4 regions of the Actinoplanes sp. NPDC051494 genome follow, and region 1 is predicted to be linked to each of the others. Evidence: riboswitches for the same ligand, from Rfam matches in the RefSeq annotation. Region 1 holds a riboswitch; each other region holds the start of a gene.
The links. A riboswitch is a leader RNA that binds a small molecule or an ion and turns the genes downstream of it on or off. The one in region 1 is predicted to bind cyclic di-AMP.
Positions count from the first base shown of each region.

Region 2: another riboswitch for cyclic di-AMP. It lies ahead of ACIA6A_RS32490 (C40 family peptidase); the one in region 1 lies ahead of ACIA6A_RS36365 (transglycosylase family protein).
Region 3: another riboswitch for cyclic di-AMP. It lies ahead of ACIA6A_RS22570 (coiled-coil domain-containing protein); the one in region 1 lies ahead of ACIA6A_RS36365 (transglycosylase family protein).
Region 4: another riboswitch for cyclic di-AMP. It lies ahead of ACIA6A_RS19590 (NlpC/P60 family protein); the one in region 1 lies ahead of ACIA6A_RS36365 (transglycosylase family protein).

Region 1 covers NZ_JBITDZ010000014.1:172,815-180,017, reverse strand. Annotated here, with positions in the region: gene ACIA6A_RS36380 (carbohydrate ABC transporter permease) at 1-235, opposite strand, end outside; gene ACIA6A_RS36375 (carbohydrate ABC transporter permease) at 239-1,057, opposite strand; gene ACIA6A_RS36370 (LacI family DNA-binding transcriptional regulator) at 1,336-2,367, shown strand; gene ACIA6A_RS36365 (transglycosylase family protein) at 2,413-3,081, opposite strand; cyclic di-AMP (ydaO/yuaA leader) riboswitch at 3,083-3,265, opposite strand; gene ACIA6A_RS36360 (DUF2064 domain-containing protein) at 3,395-3,694, opposite strand; gene menC (o-succinylbenzoate synthase) at 3,734-4,840, opposite strand; gene ACIA6A_RS36350 (GNAT family N-acetyltransferase) at 4,837-5,583, opposite strand; gene ACIA6A_RS36345 (M20/M25/M40 family metallo-hydrolase) at 5,580-6,758, opposite strand; gene ACIA6A_RS36340 (serine/threonine protein kinase) at 6,803-7,203, shown strand, end outside.
Region 2 covers NZ_JBITDZ010000011.1:286,068-293,270, forward strand. Annotated here, with positions in the region: gene ACIA6A_RS32470 (nucleotidyltransferase family protein) at 1-452, opposite strand, end outside; gene ACIA6A_RS32475 (dTMP kinase) at 597-1,337, shown strand; gene ACIA6A_RS32480 (SDR family NAD(P)-dependent oxidoreductase) at 1,334-2,020, opposite strand; gene ACIA6A_RS32485 (RNA polymerase sigma factor RpoD/SigA) at 2,573-3,574, shown strand; gene ACIA6A_RS32490 (C40 family peptidase) at 3,690-4,637, opposite strand; cyclic di-AMP (ydaO/yuaA leader) riboswitch at 4,665-4,793, opposite strand; gene ACIA6A_RS32495 (DUF3817 domain-containing protein) at 4,998-5,324, opposite strand; gene ACIA6A_RS32500 (hypothetical protein) at 5,336-5,767, opposite strand; gene ACIA6A_RS32505 (DUF6158 family protein) at 5,874-6,119, shown strand; gene ACIA6A_RS32510 (DUF1360 domain-containing protein) at 6,138-6,710, shown strand; gene ACIA6A_RS32515 (hypothetical protein) at 6,971-7,141, shown strand; gene ACIA6A_RS32520 (ANTAR domain-containing protein) at 7,189-7,203, shown strand, end outside.
Region 3 covers NZ_JBITDZ010000006.1:209,765-216,967, forward strand. Annotated here, with positions in the region: gene ACIA6A_RS22540 (glycoside hydrolase family 65 protein) at 1-566, shown strand, start outside; gene ACIA6A_RS22545 (dihydrofolate reductase family protein) at 660-1,208, shown strand; gene ACIA6A_RS22550 (MmcQ/YjbR family DNA-binding protein) at 1,157-1,564, opposite strand; gene ACIA6A_RS22555 (SMI1/KNR4 family protein) at 1,594-2,454, opposite strand; gene ACIA6A_RS22560 (nucleoside triphosphate pyrophosphohydrolase family protein) at 2,487-2,816, shown strand; gene ACIA6A_RS22565 (coiled-coil domain-containing protein) at 2,895-3,908, opposite strand; cyclic di-AMP (ydaO/yuaA leader) riboswitch at 3,914-4,055, opposite strand; cyclic di-AMP (ydaO/yuaA leader) riboswitch at 4,335-4,477, shown strand; gene ACIA6A_RS22570 (coiled-coil domain-containing protein) at 4,482-5,561, shown strand; gene ACIA6A_RS22575 (ABC transporter ATP-binding protein) at 5,607-6,371, opposite strand; gene ACIA6A_RS22580 (ABC transporter permease) at 6,364-7,203, opposite strand, start outside.
Region 4 covers NZ_JBITDZ010000005.1:96,434-103,636, forward strand. Annotated here, with positions in the region: gene ACIA6A_RS19570 (AAA family ATPase) at 1-309, opposite strand, end outside; gene ACIA6A_RS19575 (SDR family NAD(P)-dependent oxidoreductase) at 351-1,127, opposite strand; gene ACIA6A_RS19580 (diguanylate cyclase domain-containing protein) at 1,229-2,674, shown strand; gene ACIA6A_RS19585 (aminoglycoside phosphotransferase family protein) at 2,671-3,555, opposite strand; gene ACIA6A_RS19590 (NlpC/P60 family protein) at 3,627-4,616, opposite strand; cyclic di-AMP (ydaO/yuaA leader) riboswitch at 4,631-4,767, opposite strand; gene ACIA6A_RS19595 (M56 family metallopeptidase) at 4,903-5,823, opposite strand; gene ACIA6A_RS19600 (BlaI/MecI/CopY family transcriptional regulator) at 5,820-6,179, opposite strand; gene ACIA6A_RS19605 (cytochrome ubiquinol oxidase subunit I) at 6,255-7,203, shown strand, end outside.

The sequences.
Region 1 (7,203 bases):
CCCAGAGCGCGAAGTTCCCGTTGTCGAACCACAGGCCGAACGAGTCGGCGAGCCCGTCCTGGGTCTTGGTCGAGTTGATGACGAGCCAGACCAGCGGGATGAGGCTGTAGATCAGCACCAGGCCGGTGACCAGCGTGAGCACGACGCTCTTGCGGTCGCGGGGGTTCTTGCGGCGCTTCAGGGCCGGGGGCGTGGCCCTGCCGGTGCGCTCGGGCGCGGTGACCGTCGTCGTCATCGCTCAGCTCTCCTTGGTGCCGCGCAGCTGCACGACATAGGCGATGACCATGGTGATCAGGCCCATGACGATGGCCACGGTGGCGGAGTAGTTGTACTGCTGGCCCGAGAACGAGAGCGAGTACGCGTACAGGTTCGGGGTGAAGTATGTGGTGATCGCGTTCGGCGCGACGTTCTGCAGGATGCTCGGCTCGTTGAACAGCTGGAAACTGCCGATGATCGAGAAGATCGTCGCGATGACCAGTGCGCCCCGGATCGCCGGCAGCTTGATGGAGCGGATGATCCGCAGCTCCCCGGCGCCGTCGATCTCCGCCGACTCGTACAGCGTGGTCGGGATCGTGCGCAGCGCGGAGTAGAAGATCAGCATGTTGTAACCCACGAACTCCCAGGTCACGATGTTGCCGATCGAGGTGAGGATCAGGCTCGGCGACAGCGGGTCCGGCAGCGTGATGCCGAACGCGTCGTTGATGTTGCCGACCAGGCCGAACTGGGTGCCGTAGATGAAGCCCCACATGAGCGTGGCGACCACGGCGGGCACCGCGTACGGCAGGAAGATCGAGATCCGGAAGAAGCTCTTGCCGTACAGCCGCCCGCTGTCGATCGCGAGGGCGACCAGCAGGGCGATGAACAGCATGATCGGGACCTGGACCACCAGGAAGATCGACACCCGGCCGACGGCGGACCAGAAGTTCGCGTCGGTGAGCGCCTGCTGGTAGTTCTCCAGCCCGACGAAGGAGTTGCCGCCGATGAGCCGGTTCTTGAACAGGCTCAGGTAGATCGAGTAGGCGATCGGCGCGAGGAAGACCAGAGCGAAGACGGCCATGAACGGACCGACGAACTGCCAGCCCCTCCAGGACCGGCGTCTTGGTACCACGATGTCGGCCACGTGACGTCCCTTCTTCCGACAAAGTATGTTTACGTAAACATCATGCTCCGCCGCACGTCACTCTCCCAGACCGGGGAGCGATTGTTACGTGAAGGTGAATACCGTGATGTTAACGTAAACATCGTGGTGATCGTTACACCAAGATCGCCGGTCGTCAAGAGGAGCCGCAGGTCATGACCACAGGGTCGCGACGCAGGCCGGGACGGGGCGTCTCCATGGCCGACGTCGCCCGCCTCGCCGGGGTCTCGTCACAGACGGTGTCCCGGGTCGCCAACGGACACCCCAGCGTCGTCGAGTCGACCCGGCAGCAGGTGCTCGCCGCGATGCAGCAGCTCGGCTACCGGCCCAACAGCGCGGCCCGGGCGCTCAAGCGCGGCGAGTTCCGCACGCTCGGCGTCATCCTGTTCACGCTGGCCACCACCGGCAACAGCCGCACGGTCGAGGCCATCGCGGCCCACGCCGCCCAGCAGGGGTACGCGATCACGCTCATCCCGGTGGCGGTGCCGACCCAGGACGGGCTGCTGGGGGCGTTCACCCGGCTCGGCGAGCTCGCGGTCGACGGCGTCGTGGTGATCATGGAGGTGCACCTGCTCGACGCCGCCAACCTGACCCTGCCGCCGGGCATGCAGGTCGTGGTCGTCGACTCCGACGCCGGTGAGCGTTACCCGGTCGTCGACACCGACCAGGCCGACGGCGCCCGCCAGGCCACCCGGCACCTGCTGGAGCTCGGCCACGAGACGGTCTGGCACGTCAGCGGGCCGGCCGAGTCGTTCGCGGCCGGTCGGCGCACCCAGGCCTGGGCGGAGACCCTGCTCGCGGCCGGACGGGCCGTGCCGCCGCCGCAGCTGGGCGACTGGACCGCGGAGTCGGGATACCGGGCCGGGCTGGTCCTGGCCGCCGACCCGTCCTGCACCGCGATCTTCGCCGCCAACGACCAGATGGCGCTGGGCGTGCTGCGCGCCCTGCACGAACGCGGCCGCGCCATCCCCGGCGAGGTCAGCGTCGTCGGTTTCGACGACCTGGCCGACTCGCACGCGTTCTTCCCCCCGCTGACGACGGTCCACCAGGACTTCGCGGAGGTCGGCCGGCGCTGCGTGGACGGCCTGCTGCGCCAGATCCGCGACCAGCCCGGCCGGCTCGATCAGCCCGGCCAGCTCGATCAGCCCGGCCACCCGGGGACCGACCTCGTCCCCACCCGCCTCGTCGTGCGGGACAGCACCGCGCCGCCGCCCGCACCGCCTCGTTGAGGGGGTCCGGTCGCCTACGGGGGCAGGCGACCGGACCCGGTTCACTCAGACCGCGAGACGCTGACCCACGAAGATCAGGTTCGGGTCGCTCACCGCGCCGCTGTTGAGCTGGTAGAGCCCACGCCAGCCGCCCGGGACGTGCTTGGCGTTCGCGATCTTCGCCAGGGTGTCACCGGACCTGACCACATAGGTACGGCCGGTCGCCTTGACCGACGTGGAGCGGGTGCTCTTGTGCGCCTTCGTACGGCTGCTGGTCGTGCTCTTCTTGCGGGTGCTCGTGCTCTCGGTCTTCTTCTTCGCCGTGCTCTTGCTCACCGAGGAGCCCGACGTGTTGGTGCCGGAGTACGACTTCGACGAGCCGGCCTTCCTGCCGCAGACCGGCCAGGCACCGATGCCCTGACCGGAGCGGACCTTCTCGGCGATCCGGATCTGCTGCGACTTGCTGGCCTTGTTCGCGGTACTCGCGTACTTCGTGCCGCCGTACGCCTTCCAGGTGCTCTTGCTGAATTGCAGGCCACCGTAGTAGCCGTTACCGGTGTTGATGCTCCAGTTCCCACCGGACTCGCACTGTGCGATGGCGTCCCAGTTCACGCCGGACTTCGCCTGCGCCGCGCCGGCCGAACCGAGCAGGAGGCCGCCACCGGCGGCTCCCGCGACGATCAGGCCGAGACTACGGCTGCGCAGGGATTTCTTGCGAACGTGGTGCTTTGCCATGAAGTTTGACCCTCCACGCCTGCGAGGTCAGCTGTCGGGTTCGGGCCGAGGAGCCCGGCCGCGGTGTGCGGCTTCACCCCGAGGCGCGCCGTGCGGCGCGCCGGAAAACCTGTGGGTCCCCCGCTTCCTGCCTTGAGGTTGAGGTCCCGGTCCGGTCGGTGGCAGGACTCGGCGTTACCGACCGCGGGGCCCGCGTCAGCGGACTGGCCGACGATATCCACGCCCCAAGGGCGGACAGCAAACTTCTGACCCCGAAAGGTGAGCTTGTCTACACCCCAGGGGTCCCCCGTGAATGTGGAGAAAGGCGGACAGATCACCGCACCGCAGGGAGCGTCGGCAACAGCGCGACACGCAGGCCGAGCCGCAACGCAGCCAGTGTCAGGGCGGTCGAGTCGGAGGTGGTGTCGAGGTCGGCCGCGTGAGTGGGCTCGCGCAGACCGAACGCGTACCATCCGCCGTCGGTCGTCGCTCCGATCACCACGTCGAAGTTCCGCAGGAGATCATGAGCGTCCCGCATGAGCTGCGGGGTCATCTCGGGTGTCTCCACAGTGATCATCAGGAAGTCGCTACGGCGGTACACGCTGGGGGCGGCGCAACGGAAGAACCGGGTCATGCCGATAAGTGGCCGGAACCCGTCAGAAAGTTGCCACGCTCAGCAGGAAATCCACTCCGTGACCGTGGTCACTTCCGCGAGCACCTCCGGGAGCGGTGCGACGCCCAGGCCAGGGCCGTCCGGGACCCGCAGATGACCGTTCTCGAGCTCGAACGGCTCGGTGATGTCGGTCTCGAAATACCGCCGCGACGCGGACGTGTCACCCGGCAGGGTGAACCCCGGCAGCGCGGCGAGAGCCACGTTCGCCGCCCGCCCCAGGCCGGTCTCCAGCATGCCACCGCACCACACGGGTACGCCGTGAGCGGCGCACACGTCATGGATCCGGCGCGCCTCCAGATAACCACCCACCCGGCCGGGCTTCACGTTCACGATCGCGCAGGCGCCCATGCTGATCGCGGCGGCCGCGGTCCGCGCCGATGTGATCGACTCGTCGAGGCAGATCGGGGTGCCGATCATCCGGGCCAGCTCGGCGTGCCCGGCCACGTCGTCCTCGTCGAGCGGCTGCTCGATCAGCAGCAGCCCGAACGGGTCCAGCCGGGCCAGGTGCCGGGCGTCACCCAGGGTGTACGCGGTGTTCGCATCGACCTGGAGCAGGACGTCGTCACCGAACCGCTCACGGACCGCGCGGACCGGCTCGACGTCCCAGCCGGGCTCGATCTTCAGCTTGATCCGCAGGTATCCCTCGGCGAGGTAGCCGTCGACGGCGTCGAGCAGTTCCGGCACCGAGTCCATGATGCCGACCGAGACACCGCAGGGCACCCACTCGCGTACGGCGCCCAGCTCGCGCCCGAACGAGCGGCCGGCCGAGCGCAGCTCGGCGTCGAGGACCGCCGTCTCCAGCGCGGCCTTCGCCATCCAGTGCCCCTTGAAGCCGGACAGCGCCCGGCCCACCGCGTTGCCGTCCAGCCGGGGCGCCGCGGCCAGCGTCGGCACCAGGAAGCGGCGCAGCACGTCCGCGGCGGCGTCGACGTACTCCGAGGAGTAGCGCGGGTCGCTCATCGCGACACACTCGCCCCAGCCCTCGGCCCCGTCGGTCACCACCCGCACCAGCAGCACGTCGCGGGCCGTCTCGGTGCCGAACGACGTCCGGAAAGGACTGACCAGCGGCATGGCGACCCGCCGCAGCTCGACCCCGGTGAGTTTCACGCGCCACCCCGCATCACGTAGCCGCCGAGTCGGTCGAATCCCGCGAAGCGGTAACCGTCGGCCATCAGTCCGGTGAGGACCTCCCGCACGTCGGTCCGCCACCGCCGGGCCGCGGCGGGATCGGTGCCCCGCAGCCGCTCGACGTCCTCCGGCACGGCGACCAGCACCTTGTCCCCCTTCATCGGCCCGCGCTCCCCGGCGCGGTCCAGAGCCGCCACCCCGTCCGCCGCGGTGCCCCGCAGCGGGGTGGCCCCGCTGACGTCCCAGCGGACCAGCAGGCGGTCCGACGGGCCCGCGTCGTTGAGCCGGTCGTGCATGGACCCGTAGAAGTCGGGGAGGTACTCGACCGGCTCCGCCCCGAGCTTCGCCAGGTTGAAATACGCGTTCCGGGCCACCAGCGGGTCGAACGTCCACGTGATCGCGATGGCCCCGCGCTCGCGCGCCCATCTGCGCTGGTGCTGCTTCAGGGCGTAGCCGGCACCCCGGCCGGCCGAGCCGGGCACCACGCCGGCGACGTGGCTGTGCAGCTCGGCCTCGTCCGGCGGGCCGAAGAACCCGACGCAGCCGCCGACCAGCACACCGCCGTCGTAGGCCCCGGCGACGTAACCGCCGGCCTTGGCCAGCGCCCGCAGCAGTTCGGAGCCGAGCATCGGCGCCGGCTCGTCGTTCCAGATGCCGCCCAGCATCCGGTCCAGCGCCTCCAGGTCGGGGAGCGCGGAGAGGGTACGCACCTCGATGCTCATCGAGACAGCAGATCGCTGATCAGGCCCGCGATCAAGACCGCACGCGCGGGGAGTTCACCGACGATCACGTGCTCGTCGTCGGCGTGGGCGCCACCGCCGACCGCCCCGAGACCGTCGAGGGTCGGCACCCCGATGCCCGCGGTGAAGTTGCCGTCGGACCCGCCACCGACCGCGGCGGCGGTGGGCGCGGGCAACCCCAGCCGGGCGGCGACCCCGGTGGCGCGCTCGAACAGCGCCGCCGTCGCGTCCGGGCCCATCGGGGGCCGGTTGGGGCCACCCTGGATCTCCAGCCGGGCCCCCGGTAGGACCGGGCGCAGCGCGTGCACCGCGGCGTCGACCCGGCGTTGCTCGGTGGCGTCCCGGACCCGTACGTCGACCGCGACCTCACCGAGCGCCGGGACCGTGTTCTGCGAGGTCCCGGCGCCGAGCAGGGTCGGGGTGACGGTGGTGCCGCGGGCCGGGCCGGCGAGCGCGGCCAGGGCGAGGATCTGGTGCGCCAGCTCGACGGTGGCGTTGATCCCGAGCTCGGGCTCCAGCCCGGCGTGCGCGGCGCGGCCGTGGACCAGCACCCGGTAGCGCGAGACGCCCTTGCGCCCGGTCTTCAGCGCTCCCCCGGCGGCGGCCGCCTCCAGCACCAGCGCGGCGGCGCATCCGGCCGCTTCCTTCTCGATCAGGTCCCGCGACGTGGGCGATCCGATCTCCTCGTCACACGTGATCAACAACGTCACGCCGCCGAGATCGATCGTGTCCCCGACGGCCCGTCCGATATCCGACAGATCATCGGTGGAACGCACCATATCGGACAGTTCGGCCAGGGCGTGGAAGGCCAGCACCAGCCCCGCCTTCATGTCGACACAGCCCGGGCCGCGCAGGATCCCACCCCGCACCCCGTACGGGAGAGAGGTGAGCGTGCCCACCGGCCAGACCGTGTCGTGATGGCCCAGCAGGAGCACCCGGGACGGCCCGGCGCCGAGCCGCCACCGCAGGTGGACCCGGTTGTCGACGGTCAACCGCTCGGGTTCGGCACCCAGCAGCCGGGTGCCCAGCGCCGCGACGGCCTCGGTGCTAGCGGCCAGCGCGACCGGGTCGCTCGAGGGCGACTCACAGCGCACCAGCCGCTCGATGTCCGCCACCATCGATGGCAGCCGGGCGGTCATCCGGTCCCGCAGGCTCATACCCGGTCATCCTACGGGGCCAGGGGGCGATAGTGTGCTAACCCGTGACCCGGCCCCTACGCCCCGGTGACCCCCACGAGCTGGGCGGTTACCAGATGTTGTCGCGTCTCGGCGAGGGCGGCATGGGCGCCGTCTTCCTCGGCCGGGACGCCACCGGACGACTGGCCGCGATCAAGGTCATCCGCCCGGAGTACGCCTCCGACGACGAGTTCCGTGGCCGGTTCCGCAGCGAGGTCACCCGCGCCCGGCAGGTGCCACCGTTCTGCACCGCCGAGGTCCTCGACGCCGACCCCGAGCACGAGACCCCCTACCTCGTCGTCGAGTACGTCGACGGCCCCAACCTCGCCGAGGTGGTCGAGGAGAACGGCCCGCTCACCGCCGGCAGCCTGCACAGCGTCGCGGTCGGCGTGGCCACCGCGATCGCCGCCATCCACGGTGCCGGGGT
Region 2 (7,203 bases), on a different contig from region 1:
CGCAGCGAGCGGGCGACCGGCAGCCCGGTGGCGAAGTCGCAGTAATGCTGGCTGTAACTGAGCAGCTTGTGGATCATCAGCTGGGTCGCCGACAGCACCGGCATCTTGATCGCCTCGACCGACAGCATCGAGGTGTCCCGCAGCGTGGCATCGGTGACCGGCGACTCCACCGGGCGGTAGATCAGGTCCACCATCCGGCCCTCGTCGAACACCTTGACCAGCCAGTCCTCCGGCGGCTGCTCCACCTCGAAGCCCACCGCGGCGAGTTCTTCCAGCGCGCGTTCCTTGTCCTGCTCGCGGATCACGAAGTCGACATCGTGATCGCTGGAGTGCCCGCCGTGCGCGTAGACCGCGAAGCTGCCGCCGAGCGCGAACGGGATCTCCGACTGTTTCAGCGCGGCGGCGACCCTCTTGAGCGTGATGACCAGGCCCTCGTCCGCCCGATGCGGCATGGCGATCTCCCTGTGTGACAGTCGGTGTCCGGTTACAGACTTGAACGTCTACCCCGTGAGGCCACTGCTTAGACCTATTTTGTACGGCCTGAGCGCGGCCCACACGAGAACGCTTAGTGACAACCCGCGCTACTGTCGGTGGGTATGGTCCCCGGTCCGGTTCGCCACCGCCCCAGCTCCACCCCGTTGCGCGTGCCTCGCACCGTCGCACTCGTCGGCATCGACGGCTCCGGCAAGACGACGCAGGCCCACCTGCTCGCGGACGCTCTCGCCGACCGTGGACTCCCGGCCGTCTACCGCCGCAACGCCGGCGGCCGCCGCTGGTTCGGCCGGCTCGCGACCGCCCTGGGCCGCGCCGACGGTGACGCCCTGCTCGGCCGCCGCCCGATGCTCTTCGTCGAGGCGGTGCTGCGCTGGCTCGCGATCCTGCGCACCCTCGTGCGCCGCTGGTTCACCGGCGAGACGGCCGTCATGGACCGTTACGCGGTGTGTCAGTTCGCCAGCATCCGGGCCCGTTCCTCCCGTTCGGAGTTCTGGGCGCGGCTGGCCTACGGGCTGTTCCCGGAGCCGGACGTGACGTTCCTGCTGGCGGTCGACCCGGCGATCGCCTACGACCGGATCGAACGCCGTGGCTACGACCACGAGGAGATGGATTACCTCCGGGCCGCCACCGCCGCCTACCGCGCCCTGCCAGAATTCCCCCGCTTCGTGGTGATCGACGCGAACGGCACCCCGGAGCAGGTCCAGGCCGACATGCTCGCCCACCTGCCGGCCGTGGCCCGGTCGGCGGATCTGCTGACCCGGGCGCGCCCCCTGCTGGTGGCCACCGCGACGGTGGTCGCGGCGGCCACGGCCCTCACCTACCAGCTCGCCGAGGGTTTCTAGGCCCGTCCGTACACCGGGATCCGGGCGCCGCTGGTGGGGGCGGAGGCGTCACTCACCAGGAAGCCGATCACCGTCGCGATCTCGTCCGGGGTGACCCAGTGCGAGGTGTCGGCGCCGGGCTGCCCGGCCCGGTTGACCGAGGTGTCGATGACGCTGGGCAGCACGGTGTTCGCCCGTACCCCCTGCTTCTTGTACTCGACCGCGACCGCGTCGGCGAACGCCAGCACGGCGGCCTTGGCGGTGACGTATCCGGCCGCTCCGGGGAACGGGGCGAGTGCCGCCCGCGACGACACGAACACGACCGAGCCGCCGCCGGCCGTGACGAGGTGCGGCAGGGCGGCGGCGGTCATGAGGTACGTGGGACGCAGGTTGAGCCGCAGGATCGCCTCGAAGTCGTCGATCGGGGTCTCGTGCACCTTGCCGCCCATCGCGAACCCGCCGACGAGGTTGACGAGGGCGGTCAGCGGTGCCGAGGGGTCGCTCGCGGCGAACTCCGTGGCCGCGGTCACGTCCGCCGGCACTGTGAGATCCGCCTCTACACCGAGCACGCCCGCAGGGAGCCGGTCGAGGGTTCCGGGGCGCACCGGGGCGACCACGCGCCGGCCGGAATCCCGGAGCAGTCGCACGACGGCCCCACCCAGCCCACCGGTGGCACCCGTCACGAGCACGCTCTGATCTGTCATGGGCCCACGGTAAGGCTGTGTTCTACGTCACCGTGGAGGTGGTCATGGAACGCACCCCGCGGCGGCCGTCACCCATGCGGGGAGTCACCCGTGCGGGTTAGTGAACTGCGGCGCGATGTGCCGCATCGTGGCAGGTGGTCCCGATCCGTACGGCCTCCGCGCGCTTTTACCGCGAGGTTTTGTTTCATGCCCGGCGGCAACCTGTCGATGCAGCACATGAACCCCAGCGGCTACCTGGCCGTACTGGGTGGTGACGAGCGTCGCAAGGTTGGCCGTGATGCCCGTCGCTGTGACGAATGAAGGGCTGATGGTGTCATGTAACAGACCCGGGGTATCCGTTTGTCCGACGCATCCGACCCGGGGTGTGGCTCCGAATGTCTTCCGACCGTGACAGTCGGGGAGAGCCCTCAGAAAAGATGCAACGGGCTCTCAGGTGGCACTCAGACACTCGTGACACTTTCAACTCACCAGACGGAATCAGCGCAGCACATCACTTGTTGTGTAGGTGTCAGCACCGCAATGCACGAACTGCGGACGTTACGGGGAGGGCTGATGGACGCAGGTATTGCCCGTAACAGGGTTAGTGAAGGCAATGAGGGGACCGTGGGCAACGTGGAGAAGAGCACCGTGATGAGGACCGATCAGGTTGCCGAAGAGCGCGACCTCGTCGGAGTCTACCTGCACGAAATCTCCCGGACGCCGCTACTGGACGCTGCCAGGGAGGTCGAGCTCTCCAAGGCAATCGAGGCCGGCCTCTACGCCGAGCACCTGCTCGACACCGGTGAGGTCCGTCGCGGTGTGAGCCGGGAGGAACTGGAGCGGCTGGTCGTCGACGGCAAGAAGTCGAAAGACCTGTTCATCCGGGCCAACCTGCGCCTGGTCGTCTCCATCGCCCGCCGCTACGTCCGGTCCGGCATGCCGATGCTCGACCTCATCCAGGAGGGCAACACCGGCCTGGTCCGCGCCGTCGAGAAGTTCGACTACGAGCGCGGCTACAAGTTCTCGACGTACGCGACGTGGTGGGTCCGCCAGGCGATCAGCCGGGCGATCGCGCAGCAGGAGCGCACCGTGCGCCTGCCCGTGCACCTCGTCGAGGACGTCAACCGGATGCGCAACGTCACCCGCCAGCTCGTCCGTGAGCTCGGCGCCGACCCGGAGCCCGCGCAGGTCGCCGCCGCCCTGGGCGTGACCGTCGAGCGCGTCACCGAGCTCACCCGCTGGGCCCAGGACACCGTTTCCCTGGACACCCCGGTGGGCGACGACGGCGACACGAACCTCGGCGACCTGGTCGCCGACAGCGACGCGCCGTCGCCGGAGGAGATCGTGCTCACCGCGCTGGAGCGTCAGCGCATCGAGGGCCTGCTCAACCACCTCGACGACCGGTCCGCGGGCATCATGCGGGCCCGGTACGGCCTCGAGGACGGTCGCGAGCACTCGCTGACCGAGGTGGCGTCGCGTTTCTCGCTCTCCCGCGAGCGCATCCGCCAGCTCGAGATTCAGGCGCTCGGCCGGCTGCGTGAGCTGGCCCGGGCCGAGGGCCTGCAGGCCGCCTGACCTCTCGACCGACCACAAAGGCCGGTGCCCCGACAGGGGTGCCGGCCTGTTCCGTATCTGACAACGGCCGGCACTCCCTCGCGGGAGGCCGGCCGTTACCCGTTGGTGCGAAGGATCAGCCCACTCGCCCGTACGCGTACGGGGTCATGATGTTGATCGTCCGTTTCTTCACCGGGGCGCCGGCGTGCGACGCGTCGATGATCATGCCGTCACCCACGTAGAGCCCCACGTGCGCGAGACTGCGGTAGAAGACGAGGTCACCCGGCTTCAGCTCGGAACGGGAGACCCGGGAGGTGGCGCTGTACTGAGCCGCCGCGTTGTGCGGCAGCGACTTGCCCGCCGCGGCCCACGCCGCCGAGGTCAGCCCCGAGCAGTCGTAGGTGTTCGGGCCGCCGGAACCGTACTCGTACATGAGCCCGATGGCGCCGTACGCGAACGAGACCGCCGTGCCGGCGGAGCCCGCGATGTTCGGCACCGAGCCGGTGTACTTGGTGGCCTTCTCGGTCTCCCGGCCGTACGCCGCCTTGCGCATGGCGTACAGCTCCTTGAGGTTCCCCTCGATCTTCTTCTTGCGATCGGAGAGTTCCCTGACCTCGGCGGCCTGCTTGTCCTGGGTCGACTTCAACGCGGCCTGACGCTCGCTGTAATCCTGCGTCGTGGCCGTGTAGGTGTCGATGTCGCGCTGCCGGGTCCGGGACATCTGCTCCAGGATCGACATGCGGTCCATCAGGTTCGAGCTGCCTTCGAGGACGACGTTCATCGTGCCGACCTTGCCGGTCTTGTAGGCCGACGACGCGATGAGCTTCATCTGGTCCCCGGCGTCCGCGAGTGCTTCCTTCGCGGGCCCGAGCGACTCGGCGAGTTTCTTCTCCTCGGCCTTCGTCTTGTCCAGGCTGATCTTCATCTTGTTGTACGACTCGACGATGTCCTCGAGCTCGTCCGACGCCTTGGTGATCTTCTTGGTGATGTCACTGGACGAGGGTTCCGCGTGCGCGGCTGCCGGCGCGATGGAACCGGTGATGGCGATCGCTAATGCGGCGACCACCAGGGTGCGTAGCCTCATGCGGGCGTGTCGCAACGGTGCACGGCCTCTCTTCCGCTGAGCCGCCTACCGGGTTAGCTGACGGATTCGGGCGGGAAGAAGGCCCTACCGCTTGCGCGGATTCACCCCGGATGCTGCTCGGTGGGTCCCCGGTTCGCGGCAGGACGGACGCGGACCCCGGGGGACGGGGTGGTCGCGGTGCCCTGTGCGATTCGGCGGCGCTGGCCGGTGCCACCGAGGGCGTGGCTGCGGACCGGACCAACCGCATCAACTTAGCGGCGATCCACATTAAAACAAGAGCCCGAAGAGTGACTTGCGCCAATTATCACTTTTATTCGAATGATCCTGATAACGGAGCGCGTTTCAGCCGTTACTTTTCGCTTATTCTGCCATCGCGGGTTCCGCGTTCAGGGCCTCCGGGATCCATTTACGGGTGACCACCCGCTCCGCCCAGAACGAGAAGAACGGAATCGTGCCGGCCAGCATCACCAGCAGCATCCGCTTCAACGGCCAGCCGGCCCGCCGGCTCAGGTCGAACGCCGCCACCAGATAGACCATATAGAGGAACCCATGGAACGGCCCGATCGTGGCGACCACCGTGTCGTTGTGGCCGATGTACTTCATCGGCATGCCGACGATCACCAGGGCGATGAGGACCACCCCGACGATCCAGGCGATGATCCGGTAACGGGTGAGGGCTCCCTGCACGATCCACGTCCTTAGTTACTGGGTGTTGCCTTCTTGTATCCGGGGTAGTCGCCGGGCCGCGCGCCGGGGTGGGCGTTCAGCCAGGCCAGATAGTCGTTGTACGCGGCCAGCTCGGGGTCTTCCTCGGCCGGCGTCCGCTGGGCGGTGGAGACGCGCACGGGGCGGCGGATCGTCACGCGCTCCGCGTCGGCGGTCTCGATCTCCTCGGCCGGCTCGTCCCCGGCGGCCGGCCGGCCGCTCCGGAGCTCCTGCTGGACCTCGCGGAACCAGATGAATCCGACGAACAGCGCGAAGACCGGCCACTCGAATGTGTAGCCCCAGCTCAGGGCGTTGCCCTCGGTGGCGCGGCTGAATTGCCACCAGCCCAGCCCGAGGAAGCTCACGATCAGCACGACCGCGAACACGTGACGTGCGATCCACGCCGGGGTCCACAGCCCTCTCATGCCGTCGAGCGTACCGGCGTGGGTTTGGCGACCGACCGCACGGGCAACGGTTGCAGCAAGCGGCCCCGGCCGAGAGCAGCCGCGGGCCCTTGGGGAAGGAGAGATCATGCGCGAACCCGACGCCGATGATCTCCTCGGCACCGCGACCGGCATCGATCCGGCCGGCCTCGCCGACGAGGACATCATGCGCGAACTCGGCAGTCTGCACCGCACCCGGCTGGACACCCTGCGCCACGGCCCCGACGCGGCGCTCAGCACGCACCTGCGGCGCACGGCCGAGCTGGAGACGGAGTACCTGGCCCGGCATCCGGGCCGGGAGGTCGACCCCCATCGGCTGACCCAGGCACTGTAAAAACTGAAGGGACCCCCCATGCTTCCCTCGTTGCGCGGCCGGCTCGACCGGCTGCGGCGGCAGTACGCGCCCCACGAACACCGCCCCCTCGACGGATACGTCATGACGATGGGCGCGTTCGGTGCCCTGGCGGCCTCGCTCGCGGCGACCGCGAAGCTCACCGGCCGGCCGGTGCCCGAGCGGCCCGCGGTCGGCGATGTCGTGCTGATCTCCCTGGCGACGCACAAGCTGAGCCGGCTGATCGCCAAGGACTCGATCACCAGCCCGCTGCGCGCGCCGTTCACCCGTTACCGCGAGCCGGGCGGCAGTGGCGAGATCAACGAGGAGGTACGCGACCAGGGCAGCTCGCTGCGCCACTCGCTGGGCGAACTCGTGAGCTGCCCGTTCTGCCTGGCGGTCTGGGTCGCGACCGGGCTGACCGGGGGACTGGTGCTCGCCCCCAAGCTGACCCGCCTGACCGCGACGGTGTTCACGGCCACCGCGGTCTCGGACTTCCTGCAGATGGCCTATTCGGCGGCGAAGGAGGGTGCGGAGGGCGGACCTGCCCCGAAGCCCCGTCAGCCGCTCAACGGCCACGCGCTGAATTCCTAGTTTGTGGTCCAGGTCACAATTGCTACCGGAATGGCGGTGGGGTGCCGACCGTTGATGACAGATGTCGGTGTGACCAGTGTCCCCGGGCCTCACCCTAAGCCTTCGCGGAATACCGTTCGGCTGGAGCCGCGTTGAGCCACTCGCCGCGAGGCGACCTGCACACCGACATCTACGTGACGTCGCCCCCGGGTTCTCCCGGGGGCGACGTTGCGTTTCCCCGGGTTCTGTTATGTCCGGTCATTCTGGGTAATCCATCGGCCATGAGCGATGATCGGATCGAGCACCGCGCCGCCGACCTGCTGCCCGAGGAGCGGACAGCGGGCAGCGCCGACCCCCGGGCCCAGGCCGCGGCCATCCTGGCCGAGTCGGACGAGCGCGAGGACGCCCCCGAGGCCTCCCCGGCGGACCCGCCCCGGGATGGCACCCGATAGAGGACACCACTTTCGTGTTCGCCCCAAGGCATGGCAATATCGGCCAAATGTCTGCCCCGCAA
Region 3 (7,203 bases), on a different contig from region 1:
ACATCCGGGGCGACGCGTTCACCCCGGAGGAGAAGGCCCGCAACTTCGCCTACTACGACGCCCGTACGGTCCGCGACTCGTCGCTGTCCGCCTGCGTCCAGGCCGTCATGGCAGCCGAGGTCGGCTTCACCGAGCTGGCCCACGACTATCTCGGCGAAGCGGCCCTCATGGACCTCCATGACCTGCACCAGAACGCCCGCGACGGTGTCCACGTGGCCTCGCTGGCCGGCTCCTGGATCGCCCTCGTGGCGGGCCTCGGCGGCATGCGCGACTACAACGGGCAGCTCTCCTTCGCCCCGCGCCTGCCGAGCCGCATCAACGCCCTCGAGTTCTCCCTGCTCTGGCGCGGTCTGCGACTCCGGGTCGAGGTCACCCCGCAGGAGGTCACCTACTCGCTGCGCAACGGCGGCGGCTCGGCCCGCCTCGACCTGCTGCACCACGGCAAGGGAGTAACGGTCACCCAGGTCAAGCCGGTGGTCCTGCAGATCCCGCCGCCGCTACCGACCGGGCCGGTCCCCACACAGCCCGCCGGTCGCGCGCCGGTCCGTAGGGCGGCGACGCTTTAAAGATCCATGTCGTAGCTCGGTGGGGGGTGACGGACCGTCGCTCCCGCCGAGGACGGGCCGGGGCCCAGCATTCGCTGGCCCTGGCCCTTCTTTGTGCGTGAGTGGGGTAAACCGGGCCCGGGGTGCAGGGGGCCTGAGCTGCTGGCGCATCGGGCTGGGCTCTTTGCCGGTGAGCAGCGGATGGTTTTCGGAGCTACCACGTTTCGGGAGTCCGCCCAGATCATGGCTCTGGGCATCGACCCGAATCCGCTTGATGAGTGGTATGTCCGGTTGATGGAGATGCCTGCCACGGTGATCTCGTCGACGTTGGAGGACACGTTCGGGTGGCCGGACGCGACCATCGTGAGCGGTGACGCGGTGGATGTGGTCGCGCGGCTCAAGGCGGAGTCGGATGTGCCGTTGCGGTCGCCGGCCAGTTTGTCGCTGAACTGGGCATTGATGGCCGCCGGTCTCGTGGACCGGGTGCAGGTGACGATTTTCCCGGTCATCTCCGGGCGGACCGGGACCAGCCCGATCCTCGGGGGTGCGGGGGATTTCGACCTCGAGCTGCTGGAGAGCCGCACGCTGGACGGTCACACGCAGGAGCTGGTCTATCGGCCGGCCGCGCGGGTGGCCAAGAACCTCGGGGCCATCTCGCAGTAGCTGTCGGTGAGGAGTTCGGCGATCTCGGTCCAGTCGGTGTCGTCGCCGAGCCGGGCGCCGGCGACGTTGCGGCCCCAGTCGGCGCGGAAGAACGGTCCGTCGCCGGCGGTCAGGCCCAAGAGGTCGTCGGCGGGCACGCGGAACGTCATCATGGTCGGCGACATGCCGTCGACCAGGTGCTGGGCGTAGACCTTGTGACGCGCGGGGTCGGGCACGTAGACATGGGCGAACGTCCGCTTGCGGATCCGCCAGCGGACGCCGATCCAGGCCGGTTCCTCGTACGTCTCCGGCAGGTCCCCGCAGATCGGTCGCAGCCGGTCGAGGATCTCCGGTGGCACATCTCCAGGGCCGGACATGGCCCGACAATACCGGCCGCCGACGGCCCTCAGCGCGCTTGACCGAGCAGCAGCACGATGGTTTCCCGCACCGCCGGGTCCGGCTCGGCCCGCAGATGGTCGCCGAGGACCCGCCGCCGGTGCGGGGGAAGCTCTCCCCAGAGGGCGCGGGGAGACATGAGGACGGCCGCGAGCGACCGCACGCCGGCCTCGCGGTCGGTGAGCGCGGCGGACAGCAGGTCACGGCCGCGTTCGCCCTGGGCGGCCAGCGCCCGCAGGATCATCTCCCGGACGGCCGCATCCGGTTCCGTCGACAACGCCCCGACCAGCACCTCGGGCAGCCCCGCACCCGGCGCCGGATACGTGATGAACGTGCAGGCCGCAGCACGCCGCCGGGCCGCCAGCGGATCCTCACGCAGCGTCGCCACCAGCGCAGCCTCGTCGCCCGCCATCTGGTTCGGGAACCAGGTCAGATCACGGTGACCGGTGAGCACAAAATCCAGCCACCGCTCGTACCAGGCAAGAAAGCCGGGGTCGGAGTAAAAACGCGGCGCGAAGCACCCATCGGCGTTGACCTCGACGAGCCGCCCCCGGTCAGGACCGCTGACCACGAGCAGGGTGTAGTCACTGCACCCGCCGTGGACGACCGTGATCGCCCCGGAGAAACCCGCGACCGGGCGGAGCCACGTCGCCATGGGCAATAGGCCATATTGCGGCCCGGACCCGCCGTGGCCGATCTGGGTGACGAACTCGCGGAACTCCGCCGGTAGCCGGACACCGAGCTGATCCTCGAAGCCTGACAATTCCCGCTCGGTCAGCGGAGGGCCGAGCACGGCCCGTTCCGTCGAAGGTAAAGCTACGATCTTGGCCCTGATCCGGGCGATCCCGCCGTCCACAGCAACTTCGTTCACGAGAAGGTCGTGGTCGGCCATAATGATCCGCCATGGACCTGGACGACTACCAGCGGGGCGCTCTGCGCACCGCCGCCCCGCGAGACCGCCGTAACGAGCTGCTGCACCTGGTGCTCGGCCTGGTCGGCGAGTCCGGCGAGGTGGCCGAGAAGTTCAAGAAGTGGGTCCGGGACCAAGACAGCGACGAATCCCGACTGGACCGGGCCGGCATAGCCAAAGAACTGGGCGACGTCCTCTGGTACGTAGCCGTCCTGGCCGACTACCTGGACCTGTCCCTGGACGACATAGCCACCACCAACCTGGCCAAACTGGCCAGCCGCCAAACCCGAGGCCGCCTGTCCGGCAGCGGCGACAACCGCTGACCCAGGGTGAAACAGCCCGGCCCCCACTCCGCGAGCAAGCAAGCGAAGCAGGGGCCGGGTCAGCACACGAAGAGACGCCTAGAGCATCGACACGTGCACGTGGTCGGTGTGATCACTGGGCCCGTGATAAGACTTCCACCCGGTGACCGGGAACCAGATCATCTTGTTCCAGATGACGTACAGAATGCCCAGGTTGTCCGCGTTACGAACGAGGAACGCCATGAGGTTGTTGCCGTACTCACGGGTGTCCTGGTTGTGCCACGGCGCGAACCCCGACTTCTGCAGGGACCAGTCGCAGGCCCGGCCCTTGGGATGTTCGAACGGCCCGCCGTTGCGGTGACATCCGACAAACCGATTGAATCCGGCCTTCTTCACTTCTTTGTACATATGCAAGGTCCGGGCCGTGATGCAGCCGCTGGTCGTCGGGTCGGTGACGCTGCAGGATTCGCCGGCGAAGTCGCCGTCCGCGTCGCGGGGGGCCGGGGCCGCCTCGTCGCTCTTGGCGTTGACGAAGCCGCCGGTGACCGTGTCGCCGCCGACGAGGTTGAGGGCCTTCTCGGCCGACTTCTTCTGCTTCTCCATCGCGACGAGGTTCTGCTTCTGCGACTTGACCTCTTGGTCGAGCTGCGCCTTCTTGGTGGCGACCTCGTTGATGGCCTCGTCGAGTTCGTGCAGCTTGTGGTCGTTCCTGGAGTTGATCTCCTCGAGGGAGATGGCCTTGTCCAGGAACAGGCCGGGGGAGCTCGCGTTGAGCAGGAAGCCCATCGTGGTCACGCCGCCGGTGCGGTACTGCTGGGCGGCGACCGCGCCCACCTGGGGCAGCAGGGCGTCGCGCTTGTCCTCGGCGGCCTTCACCTGCACGGTGAGGGTGGCCTGGGCCTTGGTCGACTTCTTGACCGCGGTCTTGGCCTGCATGTATCGCCGGCCGGTGCTGTCGAGCAGGTCGTTGAGTTGCGGGTTGTCGTCGCCGTCGTCCGCGGTGGTCTCCCCGCCCGGGGCGGCGCTAGCGGGTGCGCCGGGCGTGACGACCATGGTCACCGCGACTAGCGAGGCCAGGGCGAGAACGAGCCACCGGCTGGGTCGTGCCGTCATCCATGTTCCTTCCACGTTGCCGCCTACCGAGTTAGCTGACGGGTTCGGGACGGAAGCGATCCCTACCGCTGATGGGGGTCAGCGGATTCACCCCAATTACCTGGTGGTTCCCCGGTTCGTCGCGTGACGATTGAGCGGTGGTCCGCCGGCGCCTTTGGGGCGGCACCTTCTTGGCACGACCGGCGGAAAGCTTACCTGAACTCCGTCGGCCCTTCAGTGCTCGCGACCCCGGCAAAACTGTTACGGCGCAACGACTTTACGTGACCACTCGTTGGGCTGACGCAGGTCAGGGCCCGTAACGGCACATCAAAGTGAGTCGTTGCATTCTCTCCGTAGTCATTTCACGGAATGTGTTCGCACGACCGCGCTGAGTACGACGACTGTCAATACTGGAAATCGATGGGTAGTGTTCGTCACGGTTCCATCACGGAGCCGCCGCCTAATCGCCGCGAGGCGAGCCGGGGACCCACCAGGTAATTGGGGTGAATCCGCTGACCCTTATCAGCGGTAGGGGCCACTTCCGTCCCGAACCCGTCAGCTAACTCGGTCGGCGGCCGACGGAAGGAACGTACGTTGAGGGTCGACCCTGTCCGCAGGCGATTAGCGACCGTTCTGGCGCTGCTCGTCGCGACCACCGGACTGGCGCTGGCCGGTCCGGGCGCGGCCTTCGCCGCGCCGCCACCGCTGGCCGCGCCGGGGGATTCCGGTGACGACGGCGAGGGCGGTTCCAAGTCGCTGACCGATCAGCTCGAGGACGCCTCGAAGGGCTTCGTGGAGGCCCAGGAGACGCTCGAGGGTTCCAGGAAGCGGCAGCAGACGCTGGTCACCAAGCTCAAGGAGCTCGATACCGAGCTCGGCCCGCGGCAGGCGGCACTGGACGACATCGTCCGGCAGTCGTACCAGCGGGGCCGGCTGGGGCCGATGGGCGCGCTGCTCACCGCGTCGTCGACCGGCACGATGATGGACCGGGCGGAGACGCTGGAGACGATCGCGGTCAAGCAGGACCGCGCGGTCCGGGACCTCAAGGACGCGAAGACCCAGCAGGAGCAGGCGAAGACCGCGATCGACGTCGAGATCCGCAAGCAGCAGGCGCAGGTCACGGTCATGGCCAAGCGCAAGACGCAGGCCGAGAACGCGTTGAAGACGCACAACGCCAAGGTTGCCGCCGCCAACGCGGCGAAAGCGGTCGCCGAGACCGGCAGCAGCCCGGCGGGCAACAGTTCGACGGCCGAGTCGGCGCCCCGCAACTCCGACGGTTCGCTGGTGTCGGAGTCGTGCAGCATCGACGATCCGACCTCGGGTGGCTGCATCACCCCGCGCACCCTGCACGCGATGAAGCAGGCGCAGGCGGCCGGCTTCACCCGCTTCGTGGCCTGCTTCCGCACCCAGAACAGCGGTGAGCACCCCAAGGGACGGGCCTGCGACTTCGCCGCCGACAAGACCGGCTTCGGCGGGGTGGCCACCGGCAGCAGCAAGACGTACGGCAACAACCTGGCCGACTATTTCATCGACAACTCGAGCCGGCTCGGGGTGTTGTACGTGATCTGGTTCAACCGGATCTGGTTGCCGAGCAGTGGCTGGAAGGCGTACTCCGGAGGTAACGGCGACCCGTCCAGCGACCACACGAACCACGTGCACCTATCTATGAGATAGGTCACAGCGAAGGGAAAGGGGGCGGCCACCGGCCGCCCCCTTTTCTCACTTCTTGACGTACGCCTCGTATTCCTTCATGACCTGGTCGGTCGGGCCGTCCGCGCGGATCAGGCCGGACTCCAGCCAGATCGAGCGCTCACAGGTGTCCCGGATCGACTGCTCGCTGTGGCTGACCAGGAAGACCGTGCCGGCCTCGGCGCGCAGGTCGCGGACCCGCTGCTCGCTGCGCTTGCGGAACTTCGCATCACCGGTGGCCAGCGCCTCGTCGATCAGCAGCACGTCGTGCTTCTTGGCCGCGGAGATCGAGAAGCGCAGCCGGGCCGCCATGCCGGAGGAGTACGTCCGCATCGGCAGCGAGCTGAAGTCGCCGCGCTCGTTGATCCCGGAGAAGTCGATGATCTCCTTGACCTTGGGCTTCACCTCGGCCGGGGACATCCCCATCGCGAGGCAGCCGAGCACCACGTTGCGCTCGCCGGGCAGGTCGTTCATCAGCGCCGCGTTGACACCGAGCAGCGACGGCTGACCGGAGGCGAAGATCGCGCCGCGCTCCACCGGGAGCAGGCCGGCGATCGCCCGCAGCAGTGTCGACTTGCCGGAGCCGTTGGTGCCGATCAGGCCGATCGCCTCGCCCTTGTACGCGACGAAGCTGACCCCCTTGATCGCATGCACCTCGCGCAGCGTGGCGGGCTTGGTGCCGGTGACGATCCGTTTGAAGCCGGCCAGCGGGCTGGAGGCGCCGCCGGCCTGCTGCACCCGGTAGACGACGTGGGCGTCGTCGACGATGACGGTGGGTTCGCGCTCGTCAGCCACGGCCGTAGCCCTTCTCTCCGCGCCAGAAGTAGATGTATCCGCCGATCCCGGCGACCAGGGTCCAGCTGATGGCCTCGACCCAGAGCACCCAGGGTGCGGACGCCAGGTGGACCTCCTCGAGCAGCGCGTGGCGCATCAGCTCGATGAAGACCAGCAGCGGGTTCGCCTCGACGACGTTGAGCAGCCACTTGTTCTGCTGCAGGAAGTCGGCCTCGGAGAACTTGGTGACCGGGTAGAGCACCGCTGAGCCGTACATCCAGAAGCGCATGATGAACGGGATCAGCTGCTTGAAGTCGGCGACCTTGGAGCCGAGCCGGGCGACGAACATCGCGAGGCCGGCGTTGAACACCGACTGGAGCAGGAAGATCGGCACCACGAGCAGCCACTGCAGGGTGATCGGCTCGCCGAAGCCCAGCACGATCGCCATCAGCACGACCATCGAGACCATCATGTTGCGGATCTCGACGGTGGTGATCGCGAGCGGCAGCGCGGCGCGGGGGAAGTGCAGCGCCCGGATCAGCCCGAGGTTGCCGCTGATCGCCTGGATGCCGGCCTGCACCGTCGACTGGGTGAAGCCGAAGATGAAGACACCGATGCAGAGGTACGCGACGAAGTTCTCGATGCCGCGCTGGGTGTCGAGGATCTTGCCGAAGATCACGTAATACACCGCGGCGTTGATCAGCGGTGTCAGCACCTGCCAGATCGCGCCGAGCCGGGTCTTGCCCAGCGACGAGGTGACCTTGGCGTTGGCGTAATAGGCGATGAAGTGCCTGTACGACCAAAGTTTGCGGGTGTATTCGGGCAGCGTGGGCAGTCTGCCCGCCACTCCCAG
Region 4 (7,203 bases), on a different contig from region 1:
ATCACGGGAGAACGAACGTTCTTTCTCGGAGGCGGAAGGGGTCGCGGCAGGATCGGTGGGCGGCCCGGAGACAGCCGGGGCAGCGGCGGGAGGCGGAGCGGCGGGAGGCGGAGCGGTCAGGGCCGCGGACATGAGTTGCTGGGTCGCGGGGTCGGTGGGGTCGTGGGCGAGCAGCTGGGCGGCGTGAGCGACCGCCTCGGCCCGGCGGCCGGCGGCGATCAGGAGCTCGGCCAGGTGCCGGCGCAGCGGCAGGTCGTCCGGCCGGGCGCCGACCGCCGCGGTGAGGCTGTCGATCAGGGCGTCGCTCATGACTAGCGATTATGCCCGGACCGTCCGACAAGAAAATCGGGTCACGGCAGGATCGCGTCGACGTAGCCGCCGTCGACGCGCAGCGCGCCGCCGGTCGTGGCCGACGCGAGCGGGGAGCTGAGGTAGACGACCATGTTGGCGATCTCCTCGGGTTCGATGAGGCGTTGCAGCAGCGACTGCGGCCGGTGCACGCGCATGAACTCGCGCTGGGCCTCGTCCCAGGGCAGGCTCTTGTCGACGAGCTGATAGACGAAGTCCTCGACGCCGCCGGTGTGGGTGGGGCCGGCGATGACGCTGTTGACCGTGACACCGCTGCCGGCCGCCTCCTTGGCGAACCCGCGGCTCACCGCGAGCAGGGCGGTCTTCGTCATCCCGTAATGGATCATCTCGGCCGGGACGGCGATGGCGGAGTCGCTGGCCAGGTACTGGACGCGGCCCCAGCCACGCTCGCGCATGCCCGGCAGGTAGGCCCGGGTGAGCCGGATCGCCGAGAGCACGTTGACCTCGAAGTAGTGCCGCCACTGCGCGTCGGTGATCTCGAGAGCCGGCGTGGGGCCGAAGATGCCGAGGTTGTTGACGAGGATGTCGGCCTCGGGGACGGCTTGCAGCACTGCCTGCGTACCGTCATCGGTGGAAAGGTCTCCCGGGGCCGCGACCGCGCCGGTGAGCCCGGCCACCACCTCGGCGACCTTCGCCGCGTCGCGGCCGTTGACGGCGACGCGGGCGCCCGCCGCGCTCAGCCCGGCCGCGATGGCCCTCCCGATGCCCTGGGTCGATCCGGACACCAACGCCGTCTTACCACTGAGGTCGAGTCGCATGGACCCTAGTTTTCCCGTCCGGTTCCTTTGATGCGCGCGGTGGTGGCCGATTGAGATGGCTACCACCAGAGACCTGCGGCGCACGGGGAGACGACGAGTAGATGCACACCATCTCGGCCGGCGTGACGCGGTTCGCCCGCCACGGACTGGAACCCCTGCTGGTACTGGTCGTGGTCCTGATTCTGCGGGGCCTCGGGGTGGGCGGTGAGGCCCCGCTCTGGACGTTCGTCGTGACGCTGGGGCTCGGTGCCGTGCTGCAACAGCCCCGGGTCCAGGACGCGCTGGCCGGCGGGCGGGACCGGCTCGGACCGGCCGTGGTCCTGCAGATGATCGTCGCCACCGCGACGATGTACCTGCTGGGCTGGGGTGCGCTGCTCGCCGTGGCGCACGTGCACATCCTGGCGGTGCACATGCGCCGGGGCGGTGCGCGTACCTGGAAGCCGGCCGCACTGGCCAGTGCCGGGTCGATCCTGGCCGGGCAGCTCGCGGTCGCCGCCGGTCTCGTGCACAGCTACCTGGACGTCACCCAGTCGCACGCCCTGGCCGCGCTGGTCGTCATCGGCACGGTGACCACCGCCCGGGCGCTGAGTGCGTTCGTCACCCAGCGCGAGGAGGCCGAGCAGGACGCCCGGCTCAGCGAGGACCGGTTGCGGGCCCTGGTGCGCGACGGTTCCGAGGTCATCACCATGAGTGACGCCGAGGGCAACGTGTCGTGGGTGAGCCCGGCCGCCCAGCCGGTCATGGGGTACAAGCCGGACGAGCTGCGCGGCAAGGTGCTGCGCGGGCTTTTCCACCCGGAGGACGAGATCGCTTCCATGGAGCTGTTCAACCGGCTGCTGGCGACCGACAGCACCGTCGAGCACTCGGCGGAGCTGCGGGTCCGGCACGCGGACGGCACCTGGCACTGGCACGAGATCATCTCCCGCAACATGCTGGCGCACCCCGCGGTGCACGCGATCGTCAGCCATCAGCGCGACATCACCGAGCGGCGGGCGGTGCAGGACCGGATCGCGTACGCGGCGTCGCACGACAGTCTCACCGGCCTCGCCAACGGGCCGACGCTCAAGCGCGACCTGGAGCGGGCCCTGGCGCAGGGCACCCGGTACCAGCACCCGGTGGCGATGCTCTTCTGCGACCTGGACGGGTTCAAGGCGGTCAACGACACGTACGGCCATGACGTCGGCGACCGGCTGCTGCAGACCATCAGCACGGTCATCAAGCGCACGACCCGCGACACCGACTCGGCGGGCCGGCTCGGTGGCGACGAGTTCGGTGTGGTGCTGACCCGGGTCCGCAACGCCGAGGAGGCACTGAACGTGGCGCAGCGGCTCATCGACGGCATCACCGGCAACGCGTCGGTGGCCGGGCTGAAGCTGGACGTGGGCTGCAGCGTCGGCGTGGCGATCTCGTACCCGGGCGGCTCGGACTCCAAGGCCCTGATGCGCCACGCGGACGCCGCGATGTACCGCTCGAAGCGCCGCGGCCGCAACGGTGCCACGGTGTACGTCGAGGAAGAGGTCGAGGCCCCCTGGATGGACGTCAGCTAGGAGCGCAGTGCCAGGGCCACCCGCAGGGCCCGGCCAGGGGTGGACGGGCCGCTGTCGGCGTCCCAGACCTCGGAGAGCACCGCGAGCACGAAGCCCCAGGCCCGTGCCAGGTCGAGGCTGAGGCCGAGACCGTCGGCGAGTTGTTCGACCCGGCGCGGGAGCAGGGCCAGGGTCGGTTCGTCGCCGGTCAGCGGGTTGCAGAGGATCGGCGCGAGCTCGGCGCCGGGCGGTCCGGCGACGCCGTGCGGGTCGATGGCCAGCCAGGGCTCCCGGGTGCCGGCGAGCACGTTCTCGTGGTGCAGATCGCCGTGCAGCAGCACCCGGCCACCGTCCTGGCAGAGCTCGGCGAACAGCCCGGCGGCCCGGACGACGAGCTCGCGGGGCAGCGGGTCGTCGCCCGGATACCGTTCGAGGTGGGCGGCGAAGTCCGCGCTCCGGCCGGCGATGTCCTCGACGCCGGGCACCACGGGGCGGTGCAGCCGGCGGATGATGTCGACGAGCACCGCGGTGGCCTGTTCGTCGTGGTCGCGGACCAGGGCCCGCAGGGTGGTGCCCGGCTCGGCGCGTTCCAGCAGCAGGGCCCCGCGCACCCGATCACGGGCGAGCAGGCGCACGGCGCCCTCCCCGGCGAATCCGGTCAGGGCGGCGGCCTCGGTGGCCAGGTGCGGGGAGCCGGGTACGCCCACCTTGAGCACCGCCGCGGACCCGTCGGCCCGGCGCACGGGCGCCACCCAGTTGAACGTCAGCGGGAACGGCTCGCCGACGGTCAGCTCCCAGTCGCCCGCGACCGCGGCCACGGTCCGCGGCAGCGTATCCAGCCAGCGGCGCCCCGCCTCGCCCCAGTTGCCGACCACATTGGCGACGAACACGTCCGGCAGCATCGCCCGAGGGTAGCGAAAAAGAGGAAGCCGCCACGACCGTGGCGGCTTCCTCAGGGGTTACGACGGGGGTGTCAGCCCGGCCGGCGGTAGGCGACCGGGGTACCCGGCCGGTCCATGTCCGCCATCCGGACGTAGTCCCCGGTGTGCGGGGCGTGCACGATCTTGCCGTCGCCGACGTAGATCGCCACATGGTGCACCGGGCTGCCGTAGAAGATGAGGTCCCCCACCTTCAGGTTCGACCGGCTGACGCTGCGACCGGCACCGATCTGGCTGCCGGTGTAGTGCGACAGGGAGACACCGACCGTGCGCCAGGCGACCTGGGTCAGCCCGGAGCAGTCGTACCCGGTCGGGCCCGCGGAGCCGAAGATGTACGGCTTGCCGATCAGATCGCAAGCCTTCTGCGCCGCCCGGTTGCCCGCTTCCTGGGAGTAGGTCGCGGGGCAGGGGCCGAGCTTCAGCGGTCCATCGTCGACACCGGACGCACCGTAGGCCTCGATCCGCAGTTCCTGCAGGTCGTCGACCTTCTTCTGGATCTGGTCCTTGCGAGTGGCGAGGTCCTTGTCCCGGGCCGCGACCGCGTCGGTCAGGGTGGCCAGATCCGATTTCTGCTTCGCGTACTTGTCGCGCAGTTTGGCGACGCCCGCCACCTCTTGCTGCTGACGCCGGGCGAGCTGGTCGAGAAACATGAGCTTCTCGGTCAGTCCGGTCGGCGACCCGGTGACGACCATCGACTCGAGCGCGCCGGGGGATCCCCGCATGTACGCGTCGGATGCCATGGCGCCCACCTGCGACATGGCGAGATCGACCTCGAGCTCCAGCGGTGCGAGCTTCTTGTCGATCTTCTTCAGCTGGGCCCGGTTGCTGCCGAGCTCACCGTGCACCTTGTTGTACTGCTCGATAAGCGGCTCGAGCTTGTTCCACTGTTCATCGATCTGCTTCTCGATGGTCGAGGGTGCCGGCGTCGCGTTCGCCGCCGTGGGTACGAGCACGACCCCGATGGCGGCGACGACACAGAGCAGACTGCGCAGAACTGCGGCGCGGGGCGCCCCAATCCGTTTCACGTAGGTGCTGTGTCCTTTCTTCCCTCAGCCGCCGACCGGGTTAGCTGTCGGGTTCGGACGGGAAGCGCGTCCGGCCGCGATCGTGCTGCGGCTTCACCCCAGAGGATCGTGGGTCCCCGGTTCGTGTACGACGATTAGGCGGTGACCCGTCAGTTCGCCCGGGTTCGGACGAGGGGGGACCGACGAGCCGGGCACCACCGTACTCCGGATCTTCCGTGATTTGAACCCGGCCTTACCACCATCAACGGCACGTAAGACCCAGTGACGGACAGTAATTAATGAAGGATTAAAGCGGCCAGGCCATCAACGCACGGTCGAGCCAGGGTACGACCAGGATCACCGTGGGTAGCACCAGCAGGCACACCGCCGAGGTGGACGCCAGCACGGTGACCGCCACCGACCGGGGGTCCGGGCCGGTCAGCCGGTCCAGGCGACGGCGGCGTTCCTCAGCGGCACCGGCCCCGATCTCGTCGGGGGCGTCCGGGCTGACCGCGTCGCCGAGCACCTGGAGGGCGCAGTGCAGCGCGCCGGCGCCGGCCCGGGTGCGCGCGGCGTCGTCGGCGGTCATCTCCAGCAGCAGGTGCACCGCGTCGAGCGGGGCCCGGCTGCGCAACGGGCGCGGCACCGCGCGGTAGAACGCCGTGAAGGACTCCATGACCAGGTCGTGGCGGTGCCGCAGGTGGGCCTGTTCGTGCGCGATCACGGCGGCGACCTGGTCGGTGCCGAGCACCCGCAGCGCTCCCCCGCTGAGCACCACCCGCGGCCGGCGCCCGGGCAGGCAGTAGGCGAACGGCAGCGGGCCGTCGAGCACCCGCAGGCCGGCGGGCACCTCGGCGGGCAGTTCGCCGTGGCGTTCGGCGGTGTCGAGCAGGTCGACCAGCATGCGGTGGCGGGCGCGGCGGGTCCGCGAGCGGTGGCTCACCCCGGCGAGGGACACCAGCAGCCGGATGATGATCAGGGTGGCCACGCCGAGCGCGGCGATCAGGGCCGCGGCGCCGGCCGGTTTGCCCGAGCCGAGCTCGTCGACCAGCTCCTGGGGGCCGGCGAGCACCACGCCGAGCGCGCAGAGGATGCCGGTGAGCGTGATGCTCTGCCACAGCACGACCGCAGCGGCCGGGGCGCGGGCGGTCCAGCGGGCGCGGGCGAGGATCCCGGGCACGGCGAGCGACAGGGTCAGCCCCAGCGCGCCGAGCAGCAGTGCGGTCACGGTCTCCTTTTCGCAGCCTCGATCGCGGCTTCCAGGGCGGACGGGTCGATCCGCCCGACAAAGTGTGCCAGAGCCGCGTCGCGGGCCGCGTCGTCCGGGGCCGTGCCGAGCGCGTCGAGCATGAGCGCCGCGGTCATCTCCTCGCGCGACTGCGCGGGTGCGTAGCGGTAGGCCCGGTCGGCCTTCTGCTGCGTGACCACGCCCTTCTTGGCGAGACGGTCAAGAACGGTCATCACCGTGGTGTACGCCAGCCCGCGCTCACCGCTGAGCCGTTCGTGGACCTGCCGGACGGTCAGCGGCTCGGCGGCGTCCCACAGCTGTCGCATGATGTCGCGTTCGAGGTCGCCCAGTGCCATGTGACCCACTCTACTGCACGGCGTCGTACTACGACGCGTAGTATCTACTACGGGACGTCGTAGAGGAGGCCATCCGTGGACGTGCTCGACCTGACCCGGCTGCAATTCGCGGTCGTGACGATCTACCACTACTTCTTCGTGCCGCTGTCGATCAGCCTCGCCGCCACCGCGGCCGGGCTGCACCTCACCTGGCTGCGCACCAGCAACGACAAGTACCGCGACCTGACCAAGTTCGTCGGCAAGCTGCTCATCGTCACGTTCGCGGTCGGCGTGGTCACCGGCCTCGTACAGGAGTTCCAGTTCGGCATGGGCTGGAGCAGCTTCGCCAGGTTCTACGGCGACGTGTTCGGCCCGACGCTCGCGATCGAGGGCATGCTCGCGTTCTTCCTCGAGGCCACGTTCCTCGCGCTGTGGTATTTCGGCTGGGACCGGCTGCCGCGCACGGTGCACGCCGCCACCATCGTGATCGTCGCCGTCGGCACGGTCCTGTCGGCGTTCATCATCCTGGCCGCCAACTCGTTCATGCAGCACCCGGTCGCGTACTCGCTCGACCCGGTCACCGGCCGGGCGCACCTCGACAGCTTCCGCGAACTGCTGCTCAACAAGGTCAACCTCGCCGCGTTCCCGCACACCCTCGCCGGGGCGGTCATGGTCGGCGGCTCGCTGCTGCTGGCCATCGGGGTCTGGCGGTTCAAGGCGACCGCTGAGGCCGGATTCCGTACGCTCGCCCGGCTGGGTGCGTGGCTGACCGTCGCCGGCGGCGCATTCACCGCGATCACCGGCGACCACCTCGGCAAGGTCATGACCGAGGTCCAGCCGATGAAGATGGCCGCCGCCGAGGCCCTGTACGAGACCACCACCGGCGCGCCGTTCTCCGCGTTCGCGCTCGGCAAGCTCGACGGCAGCGAACCGTTCTTCACCGTCGACATCCCGTACCTGCTGTCGATCCTGGCCACCGGCGACCCGCACTCCACCGTGCAGGGCATCAACAACCTGCAGGAGCAGTACGTCGCCCAGTACGGCC